Regions from separate parts of the Saccharopolyspora sp. 6V genome, predicted to be linked through region 2. Evidence: riboswitches for the same ligand, from Rfam matches in the RefSeq annotation. Region 2 holds a riboswitch; each other region holds the start of a gene.
What was found. Region 2 has a riboswitch for glycine ahead of gcvT (glycine cleavage system aminomethyltransferase GcvT). Riboswitches for the same ligand answer to the same signal wherever they lie in the genome.
Positions count from the first base shown of each region.

Region 1: linked by a shared signal. The riboswitch ahead of gcvP (aminomethyl-transferring glycine dehydrogenase) and the one ahead of gcvT (glycine cleavage system aminomethyltransferase GcvT) in region 2 are both predicted to bind glycine.
Region 3: linked by a shared signal. The riboswitch ahead of gcvH (glycine cleavage system protein GcvH) and the one ahead of gcvT (glycine cleavage system aminomethyltransferase GcvT) in region 2 are both predicted to bind glycine.

Region 1 is NZ_JAIUKB010000023.1:31,008-34,277, forward strand. Features, by position in the region: gene LCD35_RS04990 (bifunctional nuclease family protein) at 1-133, shown strand, start outside; gene LCD35_RS04995 (MerR family transcriptional regulator) at 440-1,060, shown strand; glycine riboswitch at 1,413-1,515, shown strand; gene gcvP (aminomethyl-transferring glycine dehydrogenase) at 1,680-3,270, shown strand, end outside.
Region 2 is NZ_JAIUKB010000075.1:14-3,283, reverse strand. Features, by position in the region: gene LCD35_RS15940 (long-chain fatty acid--CoA ligase) at 1-680, opposite strand, end outside; gene LCD35_RS15935 (TetR/AcrR family transcriptional regulator) at 903-1,535, shown strand; glycine riboswitch at 1,638-1,766, shown strand; glycine riboswitch at 1,767-1,865, shown strand; gene gcvT (glycine cleavage system aminomethyltransferase GcvT) at 1,984-3,096, shown strand.
Region 3 is NZ_JAIUKB010000006.1:24,887-28,156, reverse strand. Features, by position in the region: gene LCD35_RS01235 (L-serine ammonia-lyase) at 1-1,155, opposite strand, end outside; gene gcvH (glycine cleavage system protein GcvH) at 1,180-1,554, opposite strand; glycine riboswitch at 1,697-1,791, opposite strand; gene ald (alanine dehydrogenase) at 1,995-3,110, shown strand.

The sequences.
Region 1 (3,270 bases), on a different contig from region 2:
GATCCACGCCGACGAATCGGTGCTGGACGAAGCCGGGTTGATCATCCCGGACGAGCAGGAGGACGAGGTCGAGAAGTTCCGGGAGTTCCTGGACTCGGTCTCGCCGGAGGACTTCCGCGGCGCGGACACCTGATCGCGGCGGGCGGGCGCACGACCCGCCCCGCCGCCCGCGTCGTCGTGAGGGGGCTCCTGGTGCAGCTCGCACCGGGAGTCCCTTTCGCATGCCGGGGCCCGCGCGGGTGCGGCTTCGGGTGCGGTGCGTGCGCGAAGGCGGGGCGTGCGTCACACCCGGGGTGGGCGGGCGTCCCCGCGCGTCGCGTTGACCCGCCCACCGGGCGGGCTTACCTTCGGAGTGCGCGAATCGCCCCGATGTGATTTTCCAGGTCGGGGAAGGTCAAACCCCCGGTTCCATGATCGTCCTCGCGCTCGGGTGATGATCATGCGACGAGCCGGGTTCGGTGGTTCGCCGGCTTCGGCCGGGCGGAGGGAGGCAGGCGTGGTGGAGCGAGCACCTGGCGAGGATGCCGCCGCGGAGGGGTCGAAGCCGTTCCCGGAGACCGCGCTGCCGGACGAGCTCGTCGGCTACCGCGGTCCCGCGGCGTGCCAGATCGCCGGGATCACCTACCGGCAGCTGGACTACTGGGCGCGCACCAAGCTGGTCGGGCCGTCGATCCGCGGCGCCGCCGGTTCCGGGTCGCAGCGGCTGTACTCGTTCAAGGACATCCTGGTGCTCAAGGTCGTCAAGCGGCTGCTGGACACCGGGGTCTCGTTGCACAACATCCGGGTCGCGGTCGAGCACCTGCGCCACCGCGGGGTGGAGGACCTGGCCCGCATCACGCTGTTCAGCGACGGCACGACGGTCTACGAGTGCACCTCCGCCGAGGAGGTCGTGGACCTGCTGCAGGGTGGCCAGGGCGTGTTCGGCATCGCGGTCAGCGGTGCGATGCGCGAGATCACCGGCACCATCCACGAGTTCCCCGCCGAGCGCGCCGACGGTGCCGAGCCGGACGAGCCGGTCGCCGACGAGCTGTCGCGGCGCCGGGACCGCCGCATCGGCTGATCGCCGAGGCGCGCTAGGCCCGCCGTGGCCGCCGTGCCGTCCGGCGCGGGTCCGGCGGTCTTGCCGCCAGCAGGTGCGCGGGCCACCTATCGACCCGATCGGCCGCTCTCGCCGTGCGCGGGCCACCGTTCGGCCTGTTCTGGTCCCGCCCGTCGGGCGCAGGCGCCGATCGGTCTATCCGGTCCCGCTCGCCGTGCGCGGGCTGTCGGCGGATCCGGCCAGGCCGTCCTGGCGCCCGCGGCCGTCGGGTCACCGCCCGTCGATGTCACGCCCCGTGCCGCTGGGATGATCGGGCGGGATGAAGATCGCACCGTTCGGCCGTCACCGGATCGGGTAAGCTGCTGTGCATCGCCGACCCCGCGCGGGAGAGTTCGCCGTTGACCTGGTCAGCGGCGGCGCCGAAGGAGCAAACCCTCCCCGACAACCTCTCAGGCCTGCTGGACCGCACGGGCGAGATACCTCTGGAAAGCGGGACCACCGACGTGGTTCCCCGCCGACGGTGCAAGTCCGGTCCACGGACCGGGTGAAGCTCTCAGGCGTTCGCGTCGCGGACAGTGACAGAGGGGGAGAGCAGCACACGTGCTGCCGCCCTGTCCGTCGCGATGAATGAGGTGTGGCGATGACGACCGAAGACCGTATCCCGCTGGCCGCCCTGGAACACGGCACTCCGTTCGCCGACCGCCATGTCGGGCCGCTGCCCGCTGAGCTGGCCCGGATGCTCGACGTGATCGGCGTCGGCTCGCTGGAGGAGCTGGGGCAGTCGGCGGTGCCCGACGGCATCCGCGAGCGGGACCTGCAGCTGGCGTTGCCGGAACCGGCCACCGAAGCCGAGGCGCTCCAGCAGCTGCGCGACCTGGCCAGGCTGAACAGCCCGCACACCGAGATGATCGGCCTGGGCTACTACCCGACGATCACGCCGCCGGTGATCCGGCGCAACGTGCTGGAGAGCCCCGCCTGGTACACGGCGTACACGCCGTACCAGCCGGAGATCTCGCAGGGCAGGCTCGAAGCGCTGCTGAACTTCCAGACCATGGTGGCCGACCTGACCGGCGTGCCGGTCGCGAACTCGTCGATGCTCGACGAGGCCACCGCGGCGGCCGAGGGCATGACGCTGGTGCGCCGCGCGGGCCGGGCCAAGTCGCCGCGGTTCGTGGTGGACGCCGACGTGCTGCCGCAGACCCTCGCGGTGCTGCGCACGCGGGCGGAACCGCTGGGCATCGAGGTCGTGGTGGCGGACCTGTCCGCGGGCGCGTCGGCGCTGCCGGACGGCGAGTTCTTCGGGGCGCTGCTGGCCTACCCGGGTGCGTCCGGAGCGGTCCGCGACCACCAGGCGGTCATCGACGAGGTGCACGAGCGCGGCGGCATGGTGGTGGTCAGCGCCGACCTGCTCGCGCTGACGGTGCTGCGCGCTCCCGGTGAGCTGGGCGCGGACGTGGTGGTGGGCACGACGCAGCGCTTCGGCGTCCCGATGGGCTTCGGCGGCCCGCACGCCGGTTACATGGCGGTGCGCAAGGGCATCGAGCGGCAGCTGCCCGGCCGGCTGGTCGGGGTGAGCGTCGACGCGGACGGGAACCAGGCCTACCGGCTGGCGCTGCAGACCCGCGAGCAGCACATCCGCCGGGAGAAGGCCACCAGCAACATCTGCACCGCCCAGGTGCTGCTCGCCGTGGTGGCGGGCATGTACGGCGTGTACCACGGTCCCGCCGGGCTGCGGGCCATCGCGAAGCGGGCGCACCGGATGGCGGCGGTGCTGGCCGAGCGGCTGCGCCGCGGCGGGGTGCGCATCGTGCACGCCGAGTTCTTCGACACCCTCGTCGCCGAGGTCCCCGGCCGGGCCGCCGAGGTGGTCCGCGCCGCGCGGGACGGCGGCATCAACCTGCGCCACATCGACGACGACCACGTCGGCGTCAGCTGCGACGAGACCACCACCCGGGAAGCGCTGGTGCGGGTCGCGGAGGCGTTCGGCATCGCCGGGGGTTCGCTGGCCGGCATCGACGAGCTGGACGCCGAGACCGACGACGCGCTGCCGACCGCGCTGCTGCGCACCTCCGAGTACATGACGCACCCGGTGTTCCACGCGCACCGCTCGGAGACCTCGCTGCTGCGCTACCTGCGCAGCCTGTCCGATTCGGACGTGGCGCTGGACCGCAGCATGATCCCGCTGGGCTCCTGCACGATGAAGCTCAACGCGACCGCGGAGATGGAGCCGA
Region 2 (3,270 bases):
TGGAACAGCGGCAGGCAGCCGAGGATCAGGTCCTCGCGGCGGGTGTCGTTGGCGTCGAAGGCGTTCACCGTCGCGTTGAGCACCAGGTTCAGGTGGGTGAGCACCGCGCCCTTCGGCCGGCCGGTGGTGCCGCTGGTGTAGAAGATCACCGCGGGGTCGTCGGGCGCGCGGGTGGCGAAGGAGCGGACCGGTTCGGCCGCGGCCGCCGCCTCGCTCAACGAGTCCGGGGTCTCCGGGCCGGGCACCGACGGGCCGATCGAGACCAGCGGGATGCCGGCGCGGCGCGCCGATTCGGCGGCGAGCGCCAGCTGGCTCGTGTGCCCGACGACGAGCTTCGCGCCGGAGTTGCGCAGCAGGTACGCCGCCTCGTCCGGGACCAGCAGCAGCGGAACCGGCACCACGACCGCGCCCGCGGTGAGCACCGCGTAGTAGGCGCGCACGAAATCGATCACGTTGGGCGCCACGATCGCGACCCGGTCGCCCGGCTCGATCCCGCGAGCGCGCAGCGCGGCCGCGTGCGCCCGGACCTGCTCCCACAGCTCGCCGTAGGTCACCCGCTGCTCGCCCTCGACGACCGCGGGGTGCGCCGGGCGCAGCCGCGCCGGCTCGGCGAGGACCGAGGCGAGCGACAGCGTGGTGTGCGGCTCGACCCGCTCCGGGGACTCGTCGTCGTTGACCATCGTCCACCTCCGTGAGGATGTCGCCGGTGCGGGCGGCACGGTCGTCCGCCGTTGGACACCTGACGACTAACGTCGTTAGTTTTGGACTCTAGGACCACCCCGCGCACCGCGGCAAGAGCCGCGCACCGGACACTGATCGACACGATCCGCAGCGGACGCGGACGGGCACGGCGCCCACCGAGGGGGCGCCGACCGGCAGCGGGCGGCAGGCAGGAGCGCGGCATGGGCAGACCCAAGAGCCCCCAGCTCACCCGCGAACGCATCCGCGAACACGCGCTGGCGATCATCGACGGCCAAGGCCTCGAAGCGCTGTCCATGCGCAGGCTCGCCGACTCCCTCGGCGTCCGCGCCGCCTCGCTCTACAACCACGTGGCCACCAAGGAAGCGCTGCTGCACGACGTCGCCGACGACGTGATGGGCACCGTCGACACCAGCGGGTTCGACATCGACTGGCCCACCGGCCTCACCCGCTGGGCCCGCTCCTACCGGGCCGCGCTCGCCGCCCACCCCAACCTGGTGCCGTTCATGGCGTCCGGACCGGCCCGCCGGGAGACCTCGCTGCGCCGCGCCGACGCCGTGCACGGCGGGCTGACCAGCGCGGGCTGGCCGCAGCGGTACGCCACGATGATCGGTGCCTCCACCAAGTTCCTGGTGCTCGGTGCGGCGATGGGCTCGTTCGCGGGCGGGTTCGTCGACGACGCCGAGGTCTACGACGAGCGGTTCCCGCACCTGCACGGCGCCCACCTGCTGCGCGAGCACGCCGCCGAGATCGACGACGACAGCTTCGAACTGGCGCTGCGGGCGCTGGTCGACGGCCTCCGCGCCCAGCACGCCCGGCTGTTCCCGCAGCGCTGAACTCCGCGCGCGGCGACGGGATCACGCTCACGTTCGGTTGACTGCGCTGTGTGATCTCCGTAGCGTTCCGGAGCACAACACAACACCGGACTACAACGCCGACGACGTCGTGCGGGAGAGTCTGCGCCCCGCCAGGAGCCCCTGGTCCGTGCAGGATGCGATTCCTGGGTGCAGCGCCGAAGGAGCAATCCTCCCCACCAAACTCTCAGGCCCCGCTACCGCGCGACAGCAGGCGATCACGGAGAAAAGCAGGGACCCGTGTCCCTCGCCCACGGTGCAAGCCGCCCTCGTGCGCGGTGAAACTCTCAGGCCAATGACTCCGGGGAGACCGGCAGCGCACGCCCGCGCCCATCGCCGTCGGAGGACCCCGGATATGGTTTCTGCTGGAAGTGGCCGCAACCGGTCCCCCTCGGACGTGATCGGTGCCCACCAGGAGGAGTTCCGCACCATGACGTCGTCGCCCCCCGCTCCGCGACGGACACCGCTGCACGAGGTCCACGAGTCCCTCGGCGCGCACTTCACCGACTTCGCGGGCTGGCGGATGCCGGTCCGCTACTCGGGGGACACCGCCGAGCACCAGGCGGTGCGGACCGCGGCCGGGTTGTTCGACCTCTCGCACATGGGCGAGATCGAGATCAGCGGCCCGGAGGCGGCCGCGGCGCTGGACCACGCGCTCGTCGCGAACGCGTCCGCGATCACGGTGGGTCGCGCCCGCTACACCATGCTGTGCAACACCGAGGGCGGCGTGCTCGACGACCTCATCGTCTACCGGCTGGACGAGCAGCGGTTCCTGGTGGTCGCCAACGCGGCCAACGCGGCCGTGGTCTCCGCCGAGCTCGCCGAGCGCATCGCCGGGTTCGACGCCGCGCACCGCGACGTCTCCGACGAGTACGCGCTGATCGCCGTGCAGGGACCGGAGTCGGTGTCGATCTTGGCGCCGCTGACCGGCACCGACCTGTCCACCGTGAAGTACTACGCCGGGTATCCCAGCGAGGTCGCCGGGAAGCAGGTGCTGCTGGCGCGCACGGGCTACACCGGCGAGGACGGCTTCGAGCTGTTCACCTCCCCCGCGGACGCGCCCGCGGTGTGGCGCGCGCTGACCGACTCCGGCGCCGAGCGCGGACTGGTCCCGGCGGGGCTGTCCTGCCGCGACACGCTGCGGCTGGAGGCGGGCATGCCGCTGTACGGCAACGAGCTGTCCGCCTCGCTCACCCCGTTCCACGCGAACCTGGGGCGCGTGGTGAAGCTGGACAAGCCCGGTGACTTCATCGGCAAGGCCGCGCTGGCGCAGGTCGCGGCGGCTCCGACGGAGCGCACCCTGGTGGGGCTGCGCACCGACGCGCGCCGCGCGCCCCGGCACGGCTACCCGGTGCTCGCCGACGGCGCCGAGATCGGCGAGATCACCAGCGGCGCCCCGTCCCCGACGCTCGGTCACCCGATCGCGATGGCCTACGTGGACCGCGCGCACAGCGCGCCCGGTACCGCGGTGCAGGTCGACATCCGCGGCAAGTCCATCGACGCCGAAGTCGTGGAACTGCCGTTCTACCGCCGCAAGGCCTGACACACGCCCGCAACGGGCTCTCGAAACCTTGACCGGACCGCGCCGGACCCGTCCGGCGCAGCCCAGATCGAACACCAGGAGGCAATTGCTCATGTCGACACCGGACCTGTTCAACGACCGGCTTGCGGTGGTGGATCCGGAGGTGGCCGCTGCTGTGGGGGCGGAGCTGGGTCG
Region 3 (3,270 bases), on a different contig from region 2:
CTGCACCAGCCCGCCGATGGGGTCGCAGGTGAGGCCGAGGTTGTGCTCCATCGCGATCTCGGCGGCGTTCTCCACCTGCCACGGCGTCGCGCCCATCGCCTCGGCGAGCCCGGCGGCCGCCATCGAGCAGGCCGAACCGACTTCGCCCTGACAGCCGACCTCGGCGCCGGAGATCGACGCGTTCTCCTTGAACAGCACCCCGATGGCACCGGCGGCGAGCAGGAACCGGATGACGCCCTGCTCGTTCGCCCCCGGCACGAAGCGCACGTAGTAGTGCAGCACCGCGGGAACGATGCCGGCGGCACCGTTGGTGGGCGCGGTGACGACCCGTCCGCCTGCCGCGTTCTCCTCGTTGACGGCGAGCGCGAACAGGGTGAGCCATTCCATGGCGTCGTCCTGCTCGCCGAGGTTCGCCCGCAGCGCGGCGGCGCGCCGCTTCACCCGCAGCCCGCCGGGAAGTTCCCCGTCGTTGCGGCACCCGTTGTCGACGCACTCCTGCATCACGGACCAGATGTGCAGCAGCCGGGCGCGGACGTCCTCGGCGGAGCGCCAGGACAGCTCGTTGTCGAACATGACGTCGCTGATCCGGGAGCCGGATTCGGCGACCCGGGCGAGCAGTTCGTCGCCGGTGCGGAACGGGTGGCGCACCGGCGTCTCGTCCGGCTTGATCCGGTCGGTGCCGGCGGCCTCGTCGTCGACGACGAATCCGCCGCCGACGGAGTAGTACACCGCGGACCGCAGTTCCCCACCTGCGCCGAACGCCGCGAACCGCATCCCGTTGGGGTGCAGCGGCAGCGACCTGCGCCGGTGCATCACCAGGTCGCGGTCCACCGAGAACCGGATGTCGCGCTCCCCCGCCAGCAACAACCTGCCGTCGGCGCGGATCGTCTCCACCCGTTGTGCGACGGCGGCCGGGTCGACCGTCTCCGGGTCGTGCCCTTCCAGGCCGAGCAGCACCGCCTTGGGGCTGCCGTGGCCGTGCCCCGTCGCGCCGAGCGAACCGAACAGCTCGGCCTTCACCTTGTCGACCTGACCGAGCAGACCGTCGTCCTGCAGCCGCGCGGTGAACATCCGCGCCGCCCGCATCGGGCCGACGGTGTGCGAACTCGACGGGCCGATGCCCACCGAGAAGAGGTCGAAGACGCTGATCGTCACAGCTCCGCCCCCCTCAGCCCCGGCCTACTCACCACCGGTGAACTGGGCGTACTCCTGGGCCGTGAGCACAGCACCGGTCTGCTCGGCACGCACTTCGAGCAGCCAGCCCTCGCCGAACGGATCAGAGCCGATCACCGCGGGGTCGTCGGCGGCGGCCGCGTTGACGGCGACGACCTCGCCGGTCACGGGCGCGAACAGGTCGCTGACGGACTTGGTCGATTCCAGCTCACCGCAGGAGGCGCCGGATTCGATCCGCTCGCCCACCTCGGGCAGCTGCACGTAGACGATGTCGCCGAGCGCTTGGGCCGCGTACGGGGTGATGCCGATGCGCACCAGGTCGCCGCGGTCCTCGATCCACTCGTGCTCTTCGGTGTAGCGCAGCCGTTCGGGCAGGGACATGGAGGCTCCTCACCATCGCGGGCACGGGTGTGCCCTGGGTTCGCGGGCCTCCCCCTCTGTTTCGGGACCTGAGAGCTTCGCCGCGGTGGTTCGCGGCTTGCACCGTGGGTGCGGCGCCGGGGCGCGCGCTTTCCAGAGTGGCCTCGCCCGAGCGGTCATGGGTGCCTGAGAGTTTTGCGGGGAGGGTTTGCTCCTTCGGCGCCCTGCGTTGCGCAGGGTCTCTCCCGCTCGGGTTCTGCGGCGCTGTGCGGTTGTGGTCGTGCCCGGCAACGATAAACGGACGTGGGCGGGTGTCAACGCCCAGCCGCCCGGATCACAGCGAGGAAGGGAACCTTCCTGTCACCGGTGACAGGAAGGTTCCCTTCCTCGCGGCGGGGTGCGGGCGCCGGGCGGATGATGCTGGGGTCGGTGTTCGGTCGTGGGGTCGGGAGGCGGACCGGGTGAAGGTCGCAGTGCCGCGTGAGGTGAAGAACCACGAGTACCGGGTGGCGGGGGGCCCGGCAGGGGTGCACGAGCTGGCCGCGCGGGGGCACGCGGTGTTCGTGGAGGCCGGCGCCGGGCTCGGTTCGTCGATACCCGACGAGGACTACGCGGCGGCGGGCGCGACGATCGTGCCGTCCGCGGCGGACGCGTGGGCCGAGGGCGAGCTGGTGCTGAAGGTGAAGGAGCCGGTGGCCGAGGAGTTCCCGCGGCTGCGGGCGGGCCAGGTGCTGTTCACCTACCTGCACTTGGCGGCGTCGGCGGAGTTGACGGACGAGTTGCTGCGCGCCGAGGTGACGGCTCTCGCCTACGAGACGGTGCAGACGGCGCGCGGCGGGTTGCCGCTGCTGGCGCCGATGAGCGAGGTCGCGGGCAGGCTCGCCCCGCAGGTCGGCGCGCAGGCGCTGCTGACCCCGCAGGGTGGTCGCGGTGTGCTGCCGGGCGGCGTGCCCGGAGTACCGCCTGCGCGGGTGGTGGTGATCGGCGGCGGGGTGGCCGGGTTGAACGCGGCGCGGGTGGCGTCGGGCATGGGCGCCCAGGTGCAGGTGCTGGACACCGACGTGGACCGGCTGCGGGAGATCGACGCGGCGCATGGGGGCGCGATCCGCACGGTGACGTCGAACGCGTACGCGGTGGAGTCGGCGGTGCGGGCGGCGGACCTGGTGATCGGCGCGGTGCTGGTGCCGGGTGCGAAGACGCCGAAGCTGGTGTCGAACGAGCTGGTGGCGCGGTCAAAGCCGGGCAGCGTGCTGGTGGACGTGGCGATCGACCAGGGCGGGTGCTTCGAGGATTCGCGGCCGACGACGCACGAGGATCCGACGTTCCGGGTGCACGGTTCGGTGTTCTACTGCGTGGCGAACATGCCGGGCGCGGTGCCGAACACCTCGACGTACGCGTTGACGAACGTGACGTTGCCGTACGTGCTGCGGATCGCCGATCAGGGCTGGCGGGCGGCGTGCCGGGCGGATGCGGCGCTGGCCAGGGGCTTGAACGCGCACGGCGGGCTGCTGGTGAGCGAGGCGGTGGCGCTGGCGCACGGGCTGCCGAGCACGGCCCCGGACGCGGTGCTGGTCTGAGCGGATCCGCAACCGCGAGACCATCCGAGACCACTGCGCGGCGAGACCGGCGAGTTTCACTCGCGGAGGTGAGAAGACCCCGGAAGGGGTTAGAGGGCGGCCCGCTCAACCGGCCTGGGGGTCACCGGGAGCAGGCCGCCAGGTCCCAGTGTAGGACACG